Regions from separate parts of the Streptomyces sp. Ac-502 genome, predicted to be linked through region 1. Evidence: riboswitches for the same ligand, from Rfam matches in the RefSeq annotation. Region 1 holds a riboswitch; each other region holds the start of a gene.
What was found. A riboswitch is a leader RNA that binds a small molecule or an ion and turns the genes downstream of it on or off. The one in region 1 is predicted to bind cobalamin.

Region 1 (7,749 bases):
GGGTGGGGTCACAGGATCGGGGGATGGGGGTAAGGGTCTATGGCCTAGGCGACCTATTACGCAGGGCGATCGGTGACTATGGCGACCGGGTGCCTTCGAAGGTCACTCGGGGTTGTTCCGGGCTGGTGTTTCCGGTCCCGGTCCCGGTTCCGGTTCCGTCGTGAACGTCGCCGGGGCGTCGAACGCCGCGCGGCGGGTGGCGCGGCGCAGGGCCTTGAGGAGGGTGTGGCCGAGGGTGAGGGTGAGGACGACCGTGACCAGGGCCCGGGGCAGGTCCCAGCCCAGCGAGGTCGCCAGGCAGTAGGCGACGAAGCGGGCCAGATTGTCGGGCAGCGGGTCGCCCGGCACGAACGAGACACCGGTGGCCATACCGCCGATGTAGGGCCAGCCCTGGAGGTTCATGGCCAGGCCGTACAGGACGGCGGAGACCGCGCCGTACACCGCGATCATGGCCAGCTCGCGGCGGCCGCGCAGCCGGTCCGGGCCCGGCAGCAGGCCCGCGCCCATCGCCACCCACCCCATCGACAGCATCTGGAACGGCAGCCACGGCCCCACCCCGCCGGTCAGCAGCGCGGAGGCGAACATCGACACCGAGCCGAGCACGAACCCGAAGCCCGGCCCCAGTACCCGCCCGGACAGCACCATCAGGAAGAACATCGGCTCGATGCCGGCGGTGCCCGCGCCCAGCGGGCGCATCGCCGCGCCCGCGGCGGCCAGCACGCCGAGCATGGCGATGGCCTTCGCGTCCAGGCTGGGCGCCCCGCCCGTCGCGGCGGACGCCGAGGTGTCGGCGATCGTGGCCACGACGACGGCGAGCAGCAGCGGCAGCAGGGCCGCGAACAGCCACGGCGCGTCCTTGGAGTGCGCGAGGCCGGAGGCGGAGTCGGCCAGCAGGGGCCAGCCGAAGGCCATCACCCCCATGACCGAGACGAGGACGAGCGCGGCCACGGCGCGCGGGCCCAGCCGCACCGCCCGTGCCTGCCGGTCCCGGGGAGCGGGGGACGTACGGGTCATGCCGTGGCCTCCAGGGCGTGGGCGACCTGGGGGACGGTGAGCCACGGCAGTGGCGCCAGCACCTTGGAGACCTGCGGTGCGAAGGCGGGCGAGGAGACGACGACCTCGGCGGTCGGGCCGTCCGCGACGACCTCGCCGTCCGCGAGGATGACGACACGGTGGGCCAGCTCGGCGGCCAGTTCTACGTCGTGGGTGGCCAGGACGATCGTGTGCCCCTCGGCGGCCAGCCCGCGCAGCAGCTCCACCAGACGGCCCTTGGCCGCGTAGTCCAGCCCGCGGGTCGGCTCGTCGAGCAGGAGCAGCGGCGGCCGGGCGGTCAGTACGACGGCCAGCGCGAGGGCGAGCCGCTGGCCTTCGGAGAGGTCGCGCGGGTGGGTGCTGTCCTGTACGTCCGGGAGCAGCCGGGTGACCAGGCCGCGGCAGGTGCCGGGGGCGGCGTCCGCGTCGTGGTCGGCGGCGGCGCACTCGGCGGCGACGGTGTCCGCGTACAGGAGGTCGCGCGGCTCCTGCGGTACGAGGCCGACGTGCCGCAGCAGCGTGCGCGGGCCGGTGCGGTGCGGGGTCGCCCCGCCGACGCGTACCGAGCCGGCGGTCGGCTCGTGCATCCCGACGAGGGTGCTGAGCAGGGTGGACTTGCCTGCGCCGTTGCGGCCCATGAGGGCGATCGTCTCGCCGGCGCGGACGGTCAGGCCGACGCGGTGCAGGGCGTCGATCCGGCCGCGCCGTACGGAGAGCCCGACGGTCTCGGCGGCGAGGGGGCTGCCGGAGCCCTCCGGGGCGCGCACGGGCTCTGACCCGGGTGTCACCCCGGCCCGGTGGCGGTCCTCGCGGCGGCGCCACCGCCCGAAGCGCTTACGGGCGGAGCCCCCGTCCTCCGGGCCGGCGTCGGCACCGGCGTCGGCACCGGTACCAAGGCCGGTACCAGGGCCGGCACCGGCACCGGGCGCCCCGGGACCGGCATGCGGCTCCGTCGCCCCGCTTCCCGCCGGCTCCACCCCCGCCAGCCGCTCGCGCAGCGACGACGCCTTGCGGCGGGCGTCGCGTACCGACAGCGGCAGCGGTGACCAGTGGGCGAGCCGGCCCAGGGCCACCACCGGCGGGTGGACGGGGGAGACGGCCATGATGTCGGCGGGCGCGCCGACGACCGGGGGCGAGCCGGGCGCAGGCAGCAGGATGACCTGGTCCGCGTACTGGACGACGCGCTCCAGCCGGTGTTCGGCCAGCAGGACCGTCGTGCCGAGGTCGTGCACCAGGCGTTGCAGCACGGCGAGCACCTCCTCGGCGGCGGCCGGGTCCAGGGCGGAGGTCGGTTCGTCCAGGACCAGCACCTTGGGGTGGGTGGTGAGGACGGAACCGATGGCGACGCGCTGCTGCTGGCCGCCGGAGAGTGTGGTGATGGCGCGGTCGCGCAGGTCGGCGAGGCCGAGGAGGTCCAGGGTCTCCTCGACGCGGCGCCGCATGACGTCCGGGGCCAGGCCCAGTGACTCCATGCCGTACGCGAGTTCGTCCTCGACGGTGTCGGTGACGAAGTGGGCGAGCGGGTCCTGGCCGACGGTGCCGACGACGTCGGCCAGTTCGCGCGGCTTGTGGGTACGGGTGTCCCGGCCGGCCACGGTGACGCGGCCGCGCAGGGTGCCGCCGGTGAAGTGCGGCACGAGGCCGCAGACGGCGTTCAGCACGGTGGACTTGCCGACGCCGGACGGGCCGACGAGCAGGCACAGTTCACCTTCGGGCACGGTCAGGTCGACGCCCTGGACGGCGGGCTCCGCCGCGTCCCCGTAGGTGACCGACACCTGGTCGAAGCGGATCACTGAGGGGACTCCTTCGTGTGCGGCGCGCCCGGCGCCGGAGACTTCCTTACTCGTGCCCGCCCGGAGCCCGGTTCTCCCGGCACGGGTCCCGGTGCGGCCCCCGGCCCCGGTACCGCCCCCGGCTCCGCGGCGGCCCCCGCCCCGGACCCGGACCCGGCCCCCGCCCCCGCCGCCCGCATCGGCAGCGGTGCGACGAACGCCGGAAGCAACCCCACCAGCACACCGGCCGCCGGCCACAGCGGCAGGACGGGAGCGGTGAGCGGGACGGCGGGCGGGTGCAGGGCGGCCGGGTCGTAGGAGTTCGCCCAGATCATCAGGGCGGCCACCGCGATGCCGGAGCCCGACACCAGCCAGGCGCGCAGGCCCCACCGGTCGGGCCGGTAGCGGCTGCGCACGGACCGGCGGCCGCCCAGCCACAGCCCGCCGAGGGCCGCGACGAGTCCGGCGAGCAGCACCGGCAGGCCGTACGCGGCTCCGGTGTCGGCCAGCAGCCCGTACGTACCGGCGCAGACCCCGAGCAGGCCGCCGAGGGTGAGTGCGGTGGTGGTGTGCCGTACGGCGGGCGGTACCTGCGCCGTACGGCCGTAACCGCGCGCGTCCATCGCCGCCGCCAGCGACACCGAACGCTCCAGCGCGCCCTCCAGGACCGGCAGCCCGACCTGGAGCAGTGCCTTGACGCCCCGGTCCGGGCGGCCGCGCAGCCGACGCGCCGCGCGCAGCCGCTGGACGTCGGCGACGAGGTGGGGCGCGAAGGACATCGCGACGACGACCGCGACGCCCGCCTCGTACAGCGCCCCCGGCAGGGACTTCAGCAGGCGGGCCGGGCTGGCGAGCGCGTTCGCGGCGCCGACGCAGATCAGCAGGGTGCCCAGCTTCAGCCCGTCGTAGAAGGCGAAGAGCATGCCCTCCGCGGTGACCCGGCCGCCGACGCGCACCCCGCGCGCCCACTCGGGCAGCGGCACTTCCGGCAGCGTGACCAGGGTGTGCGTACCGGGGATGGGCGAGCCCAGGAAGAACGCGAAGACCAGCCGGATGCCGATCACCAGCAGGCCGAGCTTCAGGAACGCGCCGTACGAGCGGGCCCACGGCGCGTCCGTGCGGCGCGCCGCGACGACGTACCCGGCCACGCCGATCAGCAGGCCCAGCAGCAGCGGGTTGGTCGTCCGGGACGCCGCGGTGGCCAGGCCGAGCGCCCACAGCCACCAGGCGCCCGCGTGCAACGCGGTGGAGCGGGTGGCGCGGGGGCGGCGGCGACGCGGGCGCTCATCCGCGACGGCGGCGGGCCTGCCACCCGGCCGCCGCGCCCAGGACGACCACGACGGCGATGCCACTGATCAGTCCGGCGGAGGGGCCGCCCGAATCGTCGTCCGCCGCCTGCTCGCCGGAGGCGGAAGCGCCCTCGGAAGCACCCGGGTCCGGCGCACCGGAAGCGGAACCGGAGCCGGAAGCCTTGTCCGCGCACCCCGCCTTCGGATACCCGGCGATCGCGCACAGCAGCGCGCTCGCGTCGTACCGCAGCGGCTTGGCGACGGCCGCCAGCGCGTCACCGACCGTCCCGTCCTCCGGCAGCCGCGCGCACTCCGTACGGATCGGCGGCGGGTTCTCCCCGGCCGCCGCCTCCGCCTTCGTACCGAAGTCGAGGACCAGGCCGACGCGCTTGGTGCCGTCCTGCGCGGGCGTCTTCCCGCAGATCGCGGCGAAGTCCGCGGCGCGCCGCGGCTTGCCGACCGCCGCCGAGTCGGCGCCGACGGTGAAACGGAAGCCCGCCACGGCGCCGTCCCGGGGGCGGCTGGTGGCCGGCCCCTCGGTCGCGTACGACCAGCCGCCGTCCCCGGAGGCCGGGGCGCCGGCGGCGGGCCCGTCCCAGAAGGACCAGTAGCGGTACTCCTGCGCCTGGGCGGGCGCCGTGCCCAGGCCCGTGACCGTACCGGCCAGGGCCAGGGCGCCGAGGAGGCGGGCGGAGCGGGACCGCGGCGGGCGCATCAGACGTCGCTCTTCTTCCGGCGGCCGCTGAGCAGGAACCCGGCGCCGATGCTCGCCACGAACACGATGCCGAAGATCCACCACACGCCGGAGTTCTGCTCGTCCTGGTCCTGCGCGTCCTTCTCCGGCGCGGCGGACGGCGCGGAGCTGCCGGCCGGCTTGGGGCCGGTGGCGTTCAGCTGTGCGACCAGGTCGGCGCCGCCGAAGGAGCGCGGGTCGGCGCCCGCGGCGTGCGCGGCGAGCACCAGCTGCGCGTACGCGGCCGGGCCGGCCTCCTTGGCCCAGTTCGCGGAGTTCTTCTCCAGCCACTTCAGCGGCGCCTGCGCGGCGTCGCCGTGCGAGCCGGCGGCGAGGGCCACCACGGCGTCGGCGGTGTTGCCGACGTCGGGCTGGTCCTCGGCACCGGGCATCGCGGACTTCAGGTGCCGGCCATTGGCGCCGAGCACCGCGGCCAGGTAGGCGGCGCCGCCCTCGGCGGCCTGCTTCGGGTCGCGCTTCGCGTCCTGGTCCGCCGCGCCACCGTCGCACTTCAGGGGCTTGACCGGCGCGTTGACGTCCTTGCCCGCCGGGTCGACGACGAAGCCGTCGCCCAGCCCGCCGAGCACGGCGGCGGCCGTGGCGTCCGCGTTCGGGGCCAGCTTGCCGTCCTTGGGCTGGAAGGCGAACGCGCCGCGCTCCCCTCCTTCGCGTCGCAGCCGAGCTGGAAGGTGACCAGCGCGTCGTACGGGGACTTGCCGCCCTTCCGCACGGACTCCGGCTTCTGCCCCGCCGCCTTGAGCGCGCCGATCACCACGGAGGTGGAGTTGGCGTCACTGGGCGAGCCGCCCATCGAGGGCCAGCCGCCGTCGTCGTTCTGTACGGACTTCAGCCACTTCACGGCCTTCTGCACGGCGTCGTCGTGCCCGCCGAGCGCGGCCAGCGCCTGTACCGCGGCGGCCGTCTGGTTGGTGTCCCGCATCGTCTTGTCGTCGCACGCCTTGGCCGGGTCGGCGCGGTAGGCGCTGAAGGCGCCGTCGGAGCACTGCTGCCCGGCGAGCCAGTCGACGCCCGTCACCGACGGACGCACCCCGACGGTGCGCTGCGCGAGGAGGGCGAGCGACTGCCGCCACACGCCGTCGAACTGCGGGTCCTTGCTGCCGTACAGCCCGTCGGGCAGCTTCGACGCCTGCGCGGCGGGCGCGGGGAGTCGGCGGCCGCCACGGGGGCACCGGCCGCGCACAGCACGGCGGCCCCCGCCAGCGCCGCGGCGGCGCGGCGCGCCAGGGCGGCGAAGGTGGGGGCCGTGGAAGCCCTGGGAGCCAGGGAAGCCTGGGAAGCCGTGGTGGCCATCGGGTCGGTGCCTCTCGGATCAGGTCGCTGCGGTGGGTCCGCGGTGGGCCGGTGATGGGTGCCGCGGTGGACGCGCAGCCGCACTCGGACGCCCCGCCGCCCGCCGGTCGGTGACCGGCCGCGGTGGCACCGGGCTCAGCTCCGCATACCTCGACGGTGCCGCGCACCGGCCGTCCGCGCGAGGAGGCGCGGCCTTCCGGTGGCGGGAGCCTTGGTCGTGCCCCAGCGGGTGCTCCGGCTCGCCGGGCGTACGGTGCCGTACGCGTCGGATCACGGTTGCGGGTCAGCGCCGGATTTCCACCGGCTTCCCCCGATCGGGCACAGGATGAAATTGTCTCGCACACCTTAACCGGCGGGCCGGGGAGCCCCGGGTACGGGCTGGCCGGCAGGTGCAGGCCTCACACCGCCCGGTACGTCACCGGCTCCGGCCCCGAGGCCCCCGCTGCTCCCGACGCTCCCACCGCGCCCGGAGCCCCCGGCACCGCCTCCGCCAGCCCCAGCCGCACCAGCCGCCGCAGATGCGCCTCCGCCTCCGCGACCGCGATGGTGCGCGACGCGTACGGGATCCGCTCCCACGGCCGGTTCCACTCCATGGCTTCGGCGAGCTGCCACGGCGTACGGGGTACGGCGAGCAGCGCGCGCAGCCCGGCCAGCCGCTCCTCGTGGTGGGCGAGCAGCTCGCGGACCCGGCCGGCCGCGTCCGTGAACGCGTGCTGGTGGGCGGGGAGCACCTCCGCGGGCGCCAGCCGGGCGACGCGTTCCAGGGAGGCCAGGTAGTCGCCGAGGGGGTCGGCGGGCGTCGCGTCGTCCGGGTCCTCGTAGAGCCCGATGTGCGGGCTGATGCCCGGCAGCAGGTGGTCGCCGGAGAAGAGCCGGCCGTGGCCGGGCCGCTGGGCCGGATGCTCCTCCTCCAGGTGCAGGCACACGTGGCCGGGCGTGTGGCCCGGTGTCCAGACGGCGCGCAGCCGGCGGCCGGGCAGGTCGAGGAGGGCGCCGGGTTCGATCGGGCGATCGGGCAGCGCCGCCCGCTGCCCGGGGAGATCACGTACCGGTCCCTTGGCGCGCACCTGACGCAGGGGCGCCAGGTGGCTGTCGGGCGCGCCGGCCGCGGTCAGCTTGGCGATGAGGTGGTCCAGCCACCGGCCGGGTTCGGTCTCCCGGGTGCGGCGTACGACGGCGGCGTCCGCCGCGTGCATGGCGATCCACGCGCCGGACGCCTCCCGTACGCGGGCGGAGAGGCCGTGGTGGTCGGGGTGGTGGTGCGTGATCAGGACCCCGTGCAGGTCGGTGACGTCGAAGCCGCAGGCGGTGATCCCGGCGGTCAGGGTGTCCCAGGCGTCCGGGTCGTCCCAGCCGGTGTCCACGAGGACCGGGCCGCGGCCGGTCTCCAGGAGGTGGACGAGGGTGTGGCCGAGCGGGTTGTCCGGGATGGGGACGGCGATCGACCACACACCGCCCCGGTGGTCGGTCACCCGGGGCCCGGTCTCCGCCGCCCCCGTACGGGCCGCTGCCGTCATCCGCCGCACCTCCGCTTCCGCGCGGACGCGCCGCGCCCCCGTACGAGCCACCGTGCCACCGGGCCGGAACCCGAACCGGGCCTCCGAGCCGGGAC
Region 2 (7,749 bases), 1.6 Mb from region 1:
GAGTTCTACAGCCTGGTGCTGCTGACCTGCTTCGTGCTGGTCATCGTCGTCCAGCCGCTCGCGTCGGGCGCCATCCGGCGGATGAGCTACCCCCTCGCCCTGGCGATCGGGTTCACGGGACTGGCCGCCGGGATGGCGGTCCTGGCGGCCGGGACGCGGACCGCCCTGCTGGCGGGCGGTGTCCTGATCACGCTCGGCGACATCGTGCTCTTCCTCAAGAACGACCTGGAGGCCCTGCGCCGCAGTCCGCGCTCGGACGCCGTGGTCTTCGGACAGCAGCGGCTCGCCGCGGGGCTGGGCGCCTGTGCCAGCGGTGTGCTGGGCGGGCAGCTCTACGGCTTCGGCGAACGCGCCGGGCACGCGGGCTGGTTCTGGCTGTTCGCCGCGGCCCAGTGCGTCCTGCTGCCGCCGCTCCTGCTGACCCTGCGGCGCGGGCGCGGGCGCGGTACGGCTCCGGCCGCTCCCGTCACCGCCGATGACCTCACCCCCGTCACCCCTCTCACCGACCCCATAGACCCCACGGACCTCACGGAAGGAAAACCGGTACCCGATGACGCACACGGGCGGATTCCAGGACGATGATTTCTGGACCGAGTTCTACGACTTCCTCTTCTCCGACGGGCGCTACGCCCAGGCCGAGGAGCTGCTCGACACCTCTCCCCTGCTGTCCTTCCCGGCCGGGGCCCGGGTGCTGGACCTGTGCTGCGGTCCGGGGGTGTTCACCGTTCCGCTCGCCCGCCGGGGCTTCGGCGTGACGGGTGTCGACCGCAGCCCGGTGATGCTGGACCGCGCCCGGAAGCGGGCCGCCGACGCCGGGGTCACCGCCCGGTACGTCCAGGCCGACATGCGGGAGTTCGTCGAGCCCGGGGCCTTCGACGTCGCCCTCAACCTGTTCACGTCGTTCGGCTATTTCGAGGACCCCGCCGACAACGCCCGTGTGCTGCGCACGATGCACGACTGCCTGGCGCCCGGCGGGACCCTGCTTCTGGACATGGCCGGAAAGGAACTGCTGGCCCGTAAGGTCACACCGCCGAAGGTGGTGCAGCGCGGTGCCGACCTGCTGGTGCAGACCGACACGGTGCTGGACGACTGGGCGCGGCTGCGCAGCGACTGGGTGCTCGTACGGGGCGACCGGGTGACGCGTACCAGCCTGGTCTGGTTCGTCTACAGCGCCGTGGAGTTGCGGCGGATGGCCGGGGAGGCCGGCTTCCAGGAGGTCGAGATCTTCGGCGGCTTCGACGGCCGCCCGTACGACCAGGACGCCGAGCGGCTGGTGCTGCGGGCGGTCCGCGCGGCGTGACCGGGGCGCCGGGCCGCACGGCGGGCCCGGCGCCCGCACATCGTAGGCGGCGCGCGGAACCGTACGCGCGCCCTTTGCCCCCGGTCCGACCGACCGTAATATCACCTGGTCATCACCGCGACGGGAGACAGGAAGCCGGTGCGAGTCCGGCGCGGTCCCGCCACTGTGACCGGGGAGTGACCCTTCATCAGGCAGATCGGGCCACCGCGCGCGGCGCGGGAAGGCCGGGGGAGCGTCGATCCGGGAGTCAGGACACTGGCCTGTCGCGGGCCCGTTCCGAGGAGCGCGGACTCCGCAGGAGGCTTTACGTGTACGACGGCACGACCCGTCCCCCTCTTTCTCCCCCACCGCCCGGCGGCGCCGGTTGCGGCGCGCCACGGCACCGGCGGTGGCCCTCGCCCTGTCCGCCGTCCTGCTGGGCGGCTGCGGCACATCGCGGGGCACCGCGGACGACGCGGGGCCCGCGGCCACCGCGGCGAAAGGTTTCCCGGTCACCATCGACAACTGCGGCATCCGTACCACCTACCGGAAGCCGCCCTCCCGGGTCCTCACCATCCACCAGCACCCCGCCGAACTGATGCTGGCGCTGGGGCTCAAGGACCGCATGATCGGCACCGCCTTCCCCGACTCGGCCGTCCTGCCGGAGCTGCGCGCGGACTACAAGGCGCTGCCGCAGCTGGCGAAGAAGGAACCGTCCTTCGAGACCGTTCTGGAAGCCGATCCGGACCTCGTCTACGGCGGGTACGCCAGCGCCTTCGCCGAGAACGAGGGCCGCTCGCGCAAGGCGTTCGCCGATGCCGGGATCAACACCTACCTCAACCGCGAGTACTGCGGGAAGAAGCAGGTGTCCATGCAGGACGCGTACGACGAGGTCCGCACCGTCGGCAGCATCTTCGGCATACGGGAACGGGCCGACGAGCTGGCCGCCGGCCTCAAGGGGCGGGTGGACCGGGCCGCCCGAGCGGTCAAGGGCGCCCCGGCCGTACCGGTCTTCGTGTACGACAGCGGCGACAAGGCGGCCTTCACCGCCGGCGGCAAGAGCCTCGGCACCGAGATCATCCAGCTCGCGGGCGGCCGCAATGTGTTCGCCGACCTGGACAAGGTCTTCGGTGACGCGTCCTGGGAGCAGGTCGTCGACCGGAAGCCCGAGGTCATCGCGATCTACGACTACGCGGGGGCCGGGAGCGTCGAGCAGAAGAAGAAGTTCCTGCTGTCGCAGCCCGCTCTCGCCGACGTGCCCGCTGTCAAGAACAAACGGTTCGTCGTCCTGCCGCTGACCGCGACCCTGGTGGGGGTGCGGCCGCCGTACGCGGTGCAGGAGCTGGCCCGCGCCCTGCACCCCGAGCGGTTCCGGTGACCGCCGCCGCCGGGACGGCGGTCGTCCGCGAGCACCGGCACGAGGCGCCGCCGCGCCGCCGGTCCTTCGCCGTCACCCTCGTCGTCCTCGGCGTGCTGCTGCTGGTCTCCGCCACGGCGGGGATGGCGATCGGGTCGGTGCACGTACCGCCCGGCGAGGTGTGGGGCATCGTGACCCACGCGCTGGGCGCCGACCTGCCGGACCCGGGGTGGTCCCGGGCGCGCGAGACCATCGTGCTGGACGTACGGGCGCCGCGGGTGGCGCTCGGCGCGGTGACGGGCGCGGGGCTCGCGGTGATCGGTACGGCCATGCAGGCGCTGGTCCGCAACCCGTTGGCGGAACCGTACCTGCTGGGCGTCTCCTCGGGTGCGTCCCTGGGCGCCGTCATGGTGATCGTCTTCGGGGTGAGCCTGTTCGGCCCGCTGTCGCTGCCGGCCGCCGCCTTCGCCGGAGCGCTGCTGACCCTGCTGCTCGTCTACACGACGGCCCGTACCGGCGGGCGCATCACCTCGGTACGGCTGGTGCTGTCGGGAGTGGCGATGGCGGCGGTGCTCACGGCGGTGATGGACGTCCTGCTGCTGACCTCCGACCGGGGCAACGAGGCCCGGGCGGTCCTCGCCTGGACCCTCGGGGGCCTCGGCGGGGTCCAGTGGGGCACGCTGTGGCTGCCGGGACTGGCGCTGCTGCTGGGCATCGCGGTCCTGCTGGTCCAGGCCCGGTCGCTGAACCTGCTGCTGGCGGGCGAGGAGGCCGCCACCACGATGGGGCTGGACGTGGCCCGGTTCCGGGCCCGGATGTTCGTCCTGCTCTCGCTCGTCACCGGCGTCCTGGTGGCCGCGGCCGGGCCGATCGGCTTCGTGGGGCTGATGCTGCCGCACGTGGTGCGGCTGTTCGTGGGCGGTGACCACCGCCGGGTGCTGCCCGCCGCCGCACTGGCCGGCGCGGTGTTCCTGATCTGGGCCGACATCGCGGCGCGTACCGTCGCCGCGCCCATGGAGATCCCCGTCGGCGTGCTGACCGCGCTGTGCGGCGGGCCGTTCTTCCTGTGGCTGATGCGCCGGGACGCCCGCCGCACCGTGCACCGAGGAGTGGCATGAACGCGACCGAACTGACCGTCGACGGCCTCACGCTCACCGCCGGGGCCCATTGTCTGGTGCACGACGTCTCCCTGACCGCCCGGCCCGGTGAGGTGATCGGCCTGGTCGGGCCCAACGGCAGCGGCAAGTCCAGCCTGCTGCGCGCCGTCTACCGGGTGCTGCGGCCCGCCGCGGGGCAGGTCCGGGTGGACGGCACGGACGCCTGGTCGCTGCCGGTACGGCGGCTGGCCCGCACGGTGGCGGCCGTGGTGCAGGAGTCGGCCGCCGACTTCGACCTGGCCGTGCGCGAGGTCGTCGCGATGGGCCGTACACCGCACAAGCGGCTGCTCGACGGCGACAGCGCCGAGGACGCCTCCCTGGTGGCGTGGGCTCTGGAGTCGGTGGACGCGGCCGGGCTGGCGGACCGGTCCTTCGACCGGCTCTCCGGCGGCGAGCGCCAGCGGGTGCTCATCGCCCGCGCCCTGGCCCAGCGGCCCTCCCTGCTGGTCCTCGACGAGCCGACCAACCACCTGGACGTACGGCACCAGCTGACGGTGCTCGGCATCCTGCGCCGGCTGCCCGCCACGGTCCTGGTGGCGCTGCACGACCTGAACCTCGCCGCGTACTACTGCGACCGCCTGTACGTCCTGTGCGAGGGGCAGGTCACGGCGTCGGGGCCGCCCGCCGAGGTGCTGACCGAGGAACTGCTGGCCGAGGTGTACGGCGTGACGGCCGAGGTCGCCGTCAGCCCGCGTACGGGGGCGCCGCAGGTGTCATTCCTGCCCGGGGAACGCGATCGGCCGGCTGTCGCGGTGCCGGGGCACTCGGGTTGCTGAGCGGCTGGGGCGGTACGGGTCGCTCCGCTTCCTGAGTGGCCGGGGCGACGCCGGGTCACTCAGGTTCTGCGCGGCCGGGGTGGTCGCGGGTCACTCCGGTGCCTGACCGGCTGTCGCGGTGCCAGGTCACTCCGGCTCCGGGCCGGCCGGGGCGGTCACGGACGGCTCGTCCGGCCGGGGCCGCCCGCCGTCGTGACCGGAGAGGACCACGGCCAGCAGTCCGACGATCACCGCGGCGGCAGCGGCGCGGCCCGCGGCCCGGGCCGTCCAGCGCAGCGGCGCGGCCTCCGCCTGCCGCACGGGCGCCCCCAGGCGCTCGGCCCGCCGCGCCGGACGCAGCAGCCGGAGCAGGAGCAGCACCGCGACGGGCAGTTGCAGCAGCCACACGACGGTACGCGGCCACTCGTCGTACCAGACGTTGGTGCCGTACAGCAGGGTGTGCCAGACGCTCAGCACGTACACGACGAGGACGAAGCGGTGCAGCCGGCGCCAGGCGGACGCGCCGATGCGGTGCCGGACGTAGAAGAGCAGCCCCAAAGGGACGGCGAGGTACAGGGCGCCCTGCCCGATGGGGATGGCCAGCTTGCCGGTACCCGAGTCGTACCAGCCCGGCACGAACGTGTCGGCGAACGCCGACCACAGGCGCGCCATCCAGGCCGTCCCGCCCGCGTCACGCACCAGTTCGGCGGCGAACATCAGCGCGTGCGCGAACATCAGCGCCATCGTCGTCAGACTGGTGGTGCGGTGCCAGCGCTCCAGCACGGTCCGGGAGACCGGCAGCCGGCCGGGCCGGGGGCCGGACAGCAGCAGCCCGAGCATGACCGTCCCCCACGACCAGAGCAGCCCCGACCAGCCGAACGCCTGGCTGAGCAGGTACATCCAGTAGGTGCGGGGGTCGTCCATGAAGGGCATGACCGAGACCGTCGCGGACGCGCCGGACCGCATCCGCAGATACAGGAACACGAACACGGCGACGGTGACCACCACCGCGGCACCGGCGTCGGGCAGGGCCGCCTTGAGGTCGGCGCGCAGCGGGACACGGCCACCGGTACGGCTGTCCCGCGTCGGCGCCGACGCCGGCGGCGTGCTGTCGCGGCCTGTTGTTTCGGGGTGCATGCGGGGCCCTTCGGACAGCTGTCGCCAACGCGTCGTACGTGCCGTACAAGTGTGGCTGGAGAGGCGGGCGTTGTTGAGGAAATATCCAGCCAGAGCAGGCGTCACCCGGTCGAGCGGCCACCTCTCCCGCCCCTGCCGCCCCTGCCGTTCTGACTCCTCCGCCGACTTGCCGTCCACGGACCGGCCGCTCCCCCTGTGCATGTACGGGGAAGCGGCCGGTCCGTCCTCAGGAGTCGAGCGCCGCGCTCACCGCTTGCGGGCCTGGTTGAAGCGCAGCATGTTGCCGGCCGGGTCGCGGAAGGCGCAGTCGCGGACGCCGTACGGCTGGTCGACCGGCTCCTGGAGCACCTCGCCACCCGCGGCGCGGATGCGCTCGAAGGTGGCGTCGCAGTCGCCGGTCGTGAAGATGACGGCCCGCAGCAGGCCCTTGGCCAGGAGTTCCGCCATGGCCTCACGGTCGGCGGGCGAGGCGTTCGGGTCCGCGAGGGGCGGTTCGAGGACGATGTCCACGTCGGGCTGCGACGGCGCACCGACGGTCACCCAGCGCATCCCCTCGAAGCTGACGTCGTTGCGCACCTCCAGGCCGAGCACATCCCGGTAGAAGGCGAGCGCCTTGTCGTGGTCGTCGACGGCGATGAAGCAGGTCGAAAGGCTGATATCCATACGGCCAACGCTACGGGCGGGGAGCGGGCGGCGCTTCTCCGTTCCTGACCGGTCTCGTGTAGATCTTGGCGTAGCAGGCGGGGATGGCGGCGCCCTCGTCGTGGCGGCGCGCCCGGTACGCGCTCGGGCTCTCGCCCACCAGCTCGGTGAACCGCGAGCTGAACGACCCCAGCGAGGTACAGCCGACCTCGAAACAGACCTCCGTCACCGACAGGTCGCCCCGCCGCAGCAGCGCCTTGGCCCGCTCGATGCGGCGCGTCATGAGGTAGCTGTACGGCGTCTCCCCGAAGGCGGCGCGGAAGCTGCGGGAGAAGTGGCCCGCGGACATGTGCGCGGTACGCGCCAGCGCGGGGACGTCGAGCGGCTTCGCGTACTCGCGGTCCATCAGGTCACGGGCCCGGCGGAGCCGGACGAGGTCCTCCAAGGTCACGGGCCCATCGTCCCACGGTGGAGGGCGGAGCGCGCTTGGGGGCAGCGGGCCGTCCAGGCACGGAAGGGCACAGCCCCGCAGAGGCGTAGCCACACGGAGTCCACAAGCCCTACAGAAAAGACATAACACCTGAACACATGTACACTTGTCGAACGAAGCCCCGCGGTTCCCCCGTCCGCGGGGCTTCGTCATATCCGCGTGCCCATATCCGCGTGCCCATATCCATGTGCCCATGGATATGGGCAGAGACGTGGCCATGGACAGTGGAAGCCGGGACGACTCGGTGCCAGCATCCCGTCATGATTCCCGCTGAAGGCCCCTTCCGTTCGGCTGCTGCCGCCCCCGAGGCGCCCGCCGCCCCAAGTCCCCCACCAGCAAAGGCGATTCCGCTGCCTTCCCCGAACAATTCGCCCCCACCCTGCGCTTCTCCCTCGGCGTGCCGCGTCAGTTCGGCGTCTCCGCGGACGGCCGCCGCGTGCTCTTCGTCCGTACGGGCGGGGGCAGCGACCCCGTAGGGCGGCTGTGGGCGTACGAGGCGGCGTGCAGCGGGTGTGGATCGATCCGGAGGCGCCGGGAACCGGCCCGCCCTCGGAGACCGCGGACAGCGGAGAGACGAGAGAGACCACAGAGGGGCAACTGCCCGAGGCGGAGCGGGTGCGGCGGGAGCGGGCACGGGAGTATTCCACCGGTGTCGTGGCGTATGCGACCGACGCGGCGGCGCGCGTGTTGGCCTGCGCGCTCTCGGGAGCACTGTGGGTGGTGCGTACAGGCGAAGGCGCCCCCGTCCGCGTACGGACCGCCGGGCCGGTCGTCGACCCCCGGCCCTCTCCGGACGGGCGGCTGGTCGCCTATGTCACCGGTGGATCGCACGTCGTCGCCCTGGAGGACGGGAAGGACCGGCAACTGGCGGCCCCCGAAGGCCCGGACGTCACCTACGGCCTGCCCGAGTACGTGGCAGCCGAGTCGATGGG
Region 3 (7,749 bases), 1.6 Mb from region 1:
CCCTCGCCGAAGGCGCCCCGGACGGCCCGGCTGGTGCCGAGCGCGGTGGCCGCGCCCGTCGTGTCTCCCTCCGCCAGCAGCAACTTGACCAGTTGCTGCGCCGCCTGCGCGACGTCCCGGTGCGCGAAGGCAGCCTGTACGGCCCTGGGCAGCAGCTCCCGTGCCCGTACGGCGTCGCCGGCCGCCAAGAAGTTCGCCAACCGCGCGGGCACGGCCCAGTCCGCCACCGCCTCGTCGGGCAGGCAGGCCGCACGGCCGATCGCCACCGTCCGGTCCAGTTGACGGTCGGCCTCGTGCAGTTCCCCGGCGCGGCGGTGTGCCGTCGGCGGTGTTCGCCGTGCGGGCTTTCCGGCGCGCGGGGTTGCTTGCCTCGAATCACTGGAAGCCCGGGACCGAATCTCTGAGGAAACGTTCACGCACAGCATTCGATCGCCGGTTCTCGCGTAACCACTGTTCACCCGGCGGCCTTTCGGCAATGCTGGTCCGGCCGTGGCTTTTCAGGCAGCGCGCCACCTCGGGGGAAACGTGTTCTACAAACGCGAAGTGATCAATGTCCAGGTCAGCCGACGGGTCCTGTGGGTCGGCGCCGCGGCGTACCCGTTGCACAACATCGCCTGTGTGACGACGGTCAAGCTGAAGCCCAGGCTTTGGCTGATCCTCAAGCGCGTGGGGCCCTGGGGCTTCGCCGCGTGCGCCGCGTTCATGGCCGTACTGCTGTTCAGCAGCGGCGGGCGCGTCGCTCTCGTCGAGCTCGTCGCCCCGCCCGTGCTCGCCGGCGTGGCCGTGCTGGTCGTCTCCGTCCTCGTACGGCTGATCATGGCAGCGACGCGGAGCGGGCTGCACCGGCTCAACATCGAGACGGCGGGCGCGCCGTACGCCGTACTGACGAGTCCCGACAAGAATCTGGTGGCCCAGATATCGCACGCGATCACGGATGCGATCGACAATCCGCAGGCGGAGTTCCAATTCCAGGTGGAGAACTTCCATGTCGGTGACACCATCAAGCAGTTCGGCAATCAGAACACGGGCAAGGTGACCCGATGAGTGAATCCCCGCACTTCGGCGACAAGATATTCCAGACTGGCAACGGCAATACGGGCAAGGTGCAGGGACCGGTGACGTACGGCAATGTCGTGGGGTCGTCACTGGCCTGGGGTGACGGCTCGGAGAACTCCGCCCGTACGGACGGGCGGAAGGTCGCCCCGGAATTCGAGGCCCTGATCGAAGCCGTCGCCGACACTCTGCGCCAGTTGCGTTCCCTGGCCGTCGCGGAAGAGGTCCTGGACGATGCCGCGGCCATCGAAGCGGCCATCCTAGACGAGGCCGGCCGGGACCGTCCGGACCGCGGCGCGGTACGGCGCGCGGTGGCGGCGCTCAAGGGGTACCTGGCCCCGATCGCCGCCGGAGCGGTAGCGGCCGGGGCCGCCGCGGGCGGTGACGAGACGGCGCGGGTGCTGATCGAGCGCCTCGGTGGTGCGTTCTGAGGACGTTGCGGACGTGCCGCGCCGGGGGCCCACCAGGTGCGCCGGTGCGCGTCAGAGCAGGTTCGTGAGCACCGTCGCCAGTTCGCCCGGATCCTGTGGACCGACGTGCGGCGCATCCAGGGTGACGACGTCGAAGGGGTGGTGCGGGGCGAGCGCGTCGGCCTCGGCGATCATGCGGTCCTGGAGGGCCGGCGGAATGGCGCGGTCCGCGCTGAAACGTACGTAGGTCCGCGGCACGCTGCCCCATGTCCCGGCGTCGCAGCGGGCGTCGGACCGGCCGATGGCGGCGGTCTCGTCCGGCTCGTAGGAGTTCAGCAGGGCGAGGAACGCGGCCTCCGGGTAGCTCGCCGCGTACGCCGCGCGTACCGCCGCCTGGGCCCGCCGGTCGGCGGTGCGCCAGTTGACCCGCATGACGCCCAGCTCCTCCGGCGTCTCCACGGCCGGCATCTCCGACAACAGGCTCTCCTGTCCCTCCGGCGTCTTCATGACGTAGTCGACGGCGGAGGGAGCGTCACGCAGCAGAAGGCCGAGACGTAGACCAGGCGCGCCAGCAGCTCGGGCACCGCGTTGCCGACCCGGTTGAGGGTGACGCCGCCCTGGCTCGTACCGACCAGCACGACCGGGCCGTACGGGTGAACGCGGCGCACCACGTCCACCACACGATCGGTGTAGTCGTCCAGGGTGATCGCCCCCAGCGGGGACGGTACGGTGCGCAACGCGTCCAGATCCTGCGGGGCCTGGTAGCACTGCGGGAAGAACGCCTCCGGGCCGTGGCCGGGGAGGTCCACGGCGAGGGCCCGGTGGCCACGCAGGGCCAGCTCCCGTACGACTCCCGCCCAGTCTGCGGACGAGCCGTTGCCGCCGTGGACCAGGACGAACGTCGGTACGCCGGCGTCGCGGGACTGTGGCATGGCGGACCTCCCGGTACGCGGGGCGCCTGCACGCGCGGGGCAGGCCGGCCAGGAGCCGCCTGTCGCGCCCACCCTACGTTCGCGCGTCCGCGCCCGCTTCCGGAGGCCACCTCACGGGCGCGGACGGCTGCCCGTACGGCGCTTCCTCAGCCCCCGCACACTCCGTCGCAGTTCTGCTGCCACAGCCACCCGCAGCCCGATGCCTGCGGGGTGCAGGGCACGGAGTTGCCGCAGGAGCTGCAACCGCTGGCCCCCTTGTGGCAGTCGCAGTTCATCAGCAGGCGGGAGCCCTCGGAGGCGGCGGGGGCGGACGACTCGGCCGGGCCGAGCACCCCGAGCGCGGCGAACGACACGTCGGGGCCCAGGACCGCCACCGACTCTTCCCGCAGCCGTTCGGCGTCCGCCGCCGACCAGGTGCCGGTCCCGGCGAAGAGGGCCGGGACCGCCGCGGCAACCTTCTCCAGCATCGCCGTCCGCGGCCCGGACAGCTCGGGGTGTGCCGCCCGGTACCGCTGTACGTGCTCCAGCCACAGGCCGGCCTTCGCGCGGTCCGGGATACGGGCGTACACGGCCCTGCGCTGCGGCATCGGCAGCGCGGTCACTTCGCGGTAGCCGGTGGGGAGCCGTTCGAGCCCGGCGGCCCATTCCTCGGCGCCGGCAGCCGTCATCCGGCGCCCGGGCGAGGCCATGGCCGGGGCGGCGAGACCGCCGGAGACGAGGAACGCGCCCAGCGCCAGGCCCGGCACGGCCTTGAGCAGCCTGCGCCGGTCGCCGTGCACGAGCACGTCGGTCCGGTTCAGGGCCCGCACCACCCGCAGGGAGCCGACCGGCCCCAGCAGGCGGCACAGCCGTACCGACAGCGCCGGGCCCGTCCACGCCCGTACCCGGTCACCCTCCACGGCCAGCAGCGTGGGGACGAACGGCGGGTCGTCGCCCAGCGCCTGGCGCCGCAGGGCGCGTACGGGTGCGTCCCCGAGCCCCACCATCGTCAGCCGGTCGTCCACCAGGCCGCCGATCTCCCCGGCCACCTCGCTGCACGTGCCACAGCCCGCGTCGAACGCCAATAACCACTCCGTCATGGCCACTCCCCTGCTCGCACCGGCACTGCCGCCCGATGCATACCCGGCTTCCCCGCACACCAGCCCCGGCAGCACGCGCAGGATTCAGGTATCGGGTTCAGGCATGCGGCGCGGTGTCCCGCGGTGTCAGGAGCATCCGGATGTCGTCACGCGCCCACAGCACGAAGCGTTCGACCGGTGTCACCCGGTGCCCGGGCTCGGGCCGGAAGCGGAAGCGTTTGAGCAGGACGGCCAGGACCAGTTCGGCCTCGACCATGGCGAGACCGGCGCCCTCGCAACTGCGCGGTCCGATGCCGAACGGGACGTAGGCCAGCCTCGGCCGCCCGGCCACCTCCTGCGGGGTGAACCGTTCGGGGACGAACTTCTCGGGCTCGGGCCAGTGGTCGGGGTTCATGTGCACGGCCCAGAACGGGTAGAAGACCGTGGTCCCCGCCGGGAGTTCGTAGGCGCCCAGGACGAGCGGCTCGGTCGTCTCCCGCGCGCCGTACGGGCCGGGCGGGTAGAGCCGCATCGCTTCCTTCAGAACCATGTCCAGGTAGGTGAGGTGCCGCAGGTCGGCGTACTCGGGCACCGCGCGGTCACCGAGTACGCGGTCCAGTTCGGCGGCGACCCGTTCGGCCGCCTCGGGGTGGCGGCCCAGGAGGTGCAGGGTCCAGGAGACCGCGACCCCGGTGGTGTGGTGGGCGGCGAGCAGCGTCACCATGACGGTGTCGCGGATGCGCGCGGGCCGCTCACCGGCCTCGACGAGCGCCCCGATGAGATCGCTGCGGTCCGCGCGGCCTCCGGAGCGGTGCGCCGCGACGACCCGGTCCACTGTGGCGCGCAGGTAGGCGAGGGCCCGGGCCGCCCGCTCGGCACGTTCCTCTTCCGTGCCCGGTACCGGCACCTGGTAGAGCCGTCCCAGGTACTCGGTGAGCACCTCCTCGAAGGCGGCGACGACGCCGTCCGGGTCCGCGGCCTCGCCTTCCAGCGCGTAAGCGCAGATCATCCGCAGCGACAGCGCGGTGAGGTCCTTCTGCAAGGCGACGGGCCCGTGGCCTGCCCGCTCGCCCCAGTGGTCCGCGAGTCCGGCCGCGAGTGCGGTGAACCGTGCGAAGTGCCGCTCGTGGGAGGGGCGTCCGGCCAGCACCGACAGCAGCACGCGGCGCCAGGGGATGTGCTCCTCGGCCGGCAGCACCTGCAAGTTCCCCGCCTCGCACAGCGGAGCCAGGAACTCGAACAGCCGCTCCGGACGTTTGTCGATGTGGGCCGTGGCTTCCAGCAGTACGGGGTCGGCGACCGACACGGCCGTCTCGGCGCCCGGCAGCTGGAACCGTACGACGGGCCCGTACTCGGCGTGCAGCCGCAGCTGATAGGTGTGCAGCCCGCCCGCCGCGGCGACCGCCCCCACCCCGCCGTCCGGCCGGGGCTCGGGTCCAGGGATCCGCATGGCCAACGCCTCCTGACTGACAGCCCGGCCCCGCCGCGCGGAGTGGCCCGCACGGCGGGAGTGAGCCTCCATCATCGTCCGTTCGGGGCGGCGGGGAGGCGCCGGTGGCCGATCAGAGGCGGAAGGTGGTCACGACGGTCAGGTGGTCGGAGGGCCGGTCCGGGCCGCCGCCGAACGTTGTTGATGTCCCCCGCCACGATGGCCGGTGAGGAGCCGGTCCACTTCGCCATGGCCTCGGTCTGGGTCTTCCAGCTCGCCTCCATGTGTTCAGGCTCATCACCTTCAGGGCCTGCGCGGCCTTCCCGGGCTGCGGCGAGGTGTGCCGTTCCGTGCCGGCCCCGCCGGTGGCGGCCACCGCTGTCGCCGTCACCGCGAGGGCGGCCACGCCGCCGCACAGTCCGAAGGCGAGCCGCCGCTTGCTGCTCAGCGACTTCCGGACGTCCGAGGGCTCCGCGCTCCTGCTCGTGTGTACTCGTTCCTCCTGGGTGCCGGACGAGCCGGCTGGCGGTGAGGGGAAGGAGCCCGTTGGCGGGCCACATCGGCCCCAGGGCTCCCAGCGGCACCTCCGGCCGACGGCGCGGAGGCTCAAACCGGCCACCGGGCCTGGCGAGTGGATCTGTCGCAGGGCCGTGACGAGCCCGCCCCGTCCGGCATGTTCGAACCGGGGCACGGGCGGTGTGCTGCACGGCAGGATCCCTGGTGACAGGCTCCCGCGGGCCGCGGCCCCGTACTGCACACCGCCCGCGCCTGTCAGCGGCACCAATCCGGACAACCACCCGGGCCTCCCTGTTGCGGTGGCGGGAACGCCTCTACGCTGATGTGCGCAGTCGGTTCGCGCCACTCTCCGTGGGGCGTCGTAAGAGGAACCCGGTGGAAGTCCGGGACTGTCCCGCAGCGGTGAGTGGGAGCGAAAGCCACCGATACAGCACCGGACCCGGACGAAGGGTGCGGGAAACGGTGGCCGGTAGCTGTTGCCGGAAGGCCCGGCCGACGTGCCCATGAGTCCGGATACCTGCCACTGCGCGCGTGCGAGCGAGGACGGACGTACGCGTTGTCCACGGTGACCTCGAGGGCTGGGTCGGCGGTGCAGGCGGAGCCACGCGCGTACCGGCGCGGCCGCCCTCTCACTCACCGGTCGAAATCCTCGGACCGGGTGCGGCGAGAGAGGGCGTGTTCGTGACCGAGGAATACCGTAGGGAAAGTCTCCGGGGCGGCCGACGGCCCGGTCCGGCACGGCCGTTGTACGGTGCGCGATGCTGACCACCCCCGGCGGCGACCCGGCGCGTTGGGTCTCCGGCGTCTGCCAGGGCACGCTGGGCGAGCTGTTCCAGGGCCCGCTGCGTCCCGGCGGCGACGCGGACATCGCCATCGTCTCGTTCCCCGTGGACCGCCACTCCTGGGTGTACTTCGCGCCGGGCGCCGGCTCCGGCGACGCACCGCCCGGCGAACCGCCCCTCGGCGCGAAGGCGGCGACGGCCGCGCGGCTCTTCCTGGAGCACTTCGGCCTGACGCTGCCGCCGGGCCGCTGGAGCACCCACTCGGACCTGCACGTCGGAGTGGGCATGGCCAGTTCGACGGCGGACATCGTGGCGACCGTGCGCTGCCTGTTCCGGATCTTCTCGCTGCCGTACGACACCGGGGCCGTCCTTCGCGTCCTGGCGGCGATAGAGCGGGCCGACAGCGTGTTCCTCGACGAGTTCGCGCTCTATCTGAGCGGACGGCACCGGGTCGTACGGCGGCTGGGCACCGGCGTCGGTTTCCACACCGCCTTCGTCATGGAGCCGGGCACGGTGGACACCGCCGCGGTCACGCCGGTGCTGCGGCGGCACTACCGGCGCTGTGCCACGGAGTACGAGCGGTGTCTGACCGACCTCCTGAAGGGCTTCGCCTCGGGCGACCCGGCGGCCGTGGCCCGGGCCGCGACCTTCAGCAGTGTGCTCTCCCAGGAGGTGCTGCCCAAGGACACCTTCGAAACCGTGCTGGCCCACCGCGAGGAGTTCGGCGCGGACGGCGTCTTCGTCGCCCACACCGGATCGCTGGTGGGTTACCTCTTCAGCTGCCGGCCGGCGCCGTCCCTGAAGGGCGAGCTGTCCGCCTTCTTCCGTTCGCTCGGTCACCAGTGCTCTTTCGCCCAAGGAGGCTACGCGTGACACATCCCCACATAGCCGACGCCCTCAAGATCCCGGACCTCGTCCGGCTCACGGACGGCATGGTGCTGCTGCGGTTCGAGTCGATGAAGATCTACTCCGCGCTGGCGGCCGTCCGCCACCTGCTCGACCAGGGCACCATCCGAACCGGACAGACCCTGATCGACAGCTCCAGCGGCATCTACGCCTACGCCCTGGCGCTGGCCTGCCACCGCTACGGACTGCGCTGCCACATCGTGGGCTCGACCACCGTGGACGCCACCACCCTCGCCCAACTGGAGATACTCGGCGCGACGGTCGAGCAGGTCAGACCGTCGCAGAACCTCAAGCTCGACCAGGAGATGCGGGTACGGCGGGTACGGGAGATCCTCGCCGAACGGCCCGACGTGCACTGGATGCGCCAGTACCACGACGCCATCCACTACCTGGGCTACCAGGAGGTCGCGGACCTGGTGACCACGGCCCTGCCGGACCACAGCCTGACCGTCGTCGGCGGCGTCGGGTCGGGCGCCTCGACCGGCGGCCTCGTGAGGCATCTGCGCCGCCGTGATCCCGGCGTCCGGCTGGTCGGAGTGCAGCCGTTCGGCAGCGTCACCTTCGGGAGCCAGGACCATCACGACCCGGAAGCCATCATCGCCGGCATCGGCTCCTCGATCCCCTTCGACAACGTCCGCCACCACCTGTACGACGCGGTCCACT

Region 2: linked by a shared signal. The riboswitch ahead of ACEXOX_RS09060 (ABC transporter substrate-binding protein) and the one ahead of ACEXOX_RS16180 (prenyltransferase/squalene oxidase repeat-containing protein) in region 1 are both predicted to bind cobalamin.
Region 3: linked by a shared signal. The riboswitch ahead of ACEXOX_RS09035 (hypothetical protein) and the one ahead of ACEXOX_RS16180 (prenyltransferase/squalene oxidase repeat-containing protein) in region 1 are both predicted to bind cobalamin.

Annotation. Positions count from the first base shown of each region.
Region 1 covers NZ_JBHFFO010000001.1:3,588,331-3,596,079, reverse strand. The annotation lists gene ACEXOX_RS16200 (ECF transporter S component) at 103-1,014, opposite strand; gene ACEXOX_RS16195 (ABC transporter ATP-binding protein) at 1,011-2,825, opposite strand; gene ACEXOX_RS16190 (energy-coupling factor transporter transmembrane component T) at 2,822-4,156, opposite strand; gene ACEXOX_RS16185 (SCO2322 family protein) at 4,089-4,808, opposite strand; partial or broken gene ACEXOX_RS16180 (prenyltransferase/squalene oxidase repeat-containing protein) at 4,808-6,137, opposite strand; cobalamin riboswitch at 6,344-6,478, opposite strand; gene ACEXOX_RS16175 (MBL fold metallo-hydrolase) at 6,536-7,654, opposite strand.
Region 2 covers NZ_JBHFFO010000001.1:2,006,360-2,014,108, forward strand. The annotation lists gene ACEXOX_RS09050 (MFS transporter) at 1-582, shown strand, start outside; gene ACEXOX_RS09055 (class I SAM-dependent methyltransferase) at 551-1,300, shown strand; cobalamin riboswitch at 1,390-1,579, shown strand; gene ACEXOX_RS09060 (ABC transporter substrate-binding protein) at 1,689-2,657, shown strand; gene ACEXOX_RS09065 (FecCD family ABC transporter permease) at 2,654-3,754, shown strand; gene ACEXOX_RS09070 (ABC transporter ATP-binding protein) at 3,751-4,569, shown strand; gene ACEXOX_RS09075 (ferric reductase-like transmembrane domain-containing protein) at 4,696-5,685, opposite strand; gene ACEXOX_RS09080 (VOC family protein) at 5,932-6,348, opposite strand; gene ACEXOX_RS09085 (helix-turn-helix domain-containing protein) at 6,359-6,778, opposite strand; gene ACEXOX_RS09090 (DPP IV N-terminal domain-containing protein) at 7,319-7,749, shown strand, end outside.
Region 3 covers NZ_JBHFFO010000001.1:1,996,204-2,003,952, forward strand. The annotation lists gene ACEXOX_RS09000 (hypothetical protein) at 1-266, opposite strand, end outside; gene ACEXOX_RS09005 (DUF6232 family protein) at 544-1,044, shown strand; gene ACEXOX_RS09010 (hypothetical protein) at 1,041-1,484, shown strand; gene ACEXOX_RS09015 (hypothetical protein) at 1,536-1,970, opposite strand; gene ACEXOX_RS09020 (alpha/beta fold hydrolase) at 1,967-2,395, opposite strand; gene ACEXOX_RS09025 (bacteriocin fulvocin C-related protein) at 2,542-3,474, opposite strand; gene ACEXOX_RS09030 (cytochrome P450) at 3,572-4,903, opposite strand; cobalamin riboswitch at 5,715-5,938, shown strand; gene ACEXOX_RS09035 (hypothetical protein) at 6,157-7,053, shown strand; gene ACEXOX_RS09040 (cysteine synthase family protein) at 7,050-7,749, shown strand, end outside.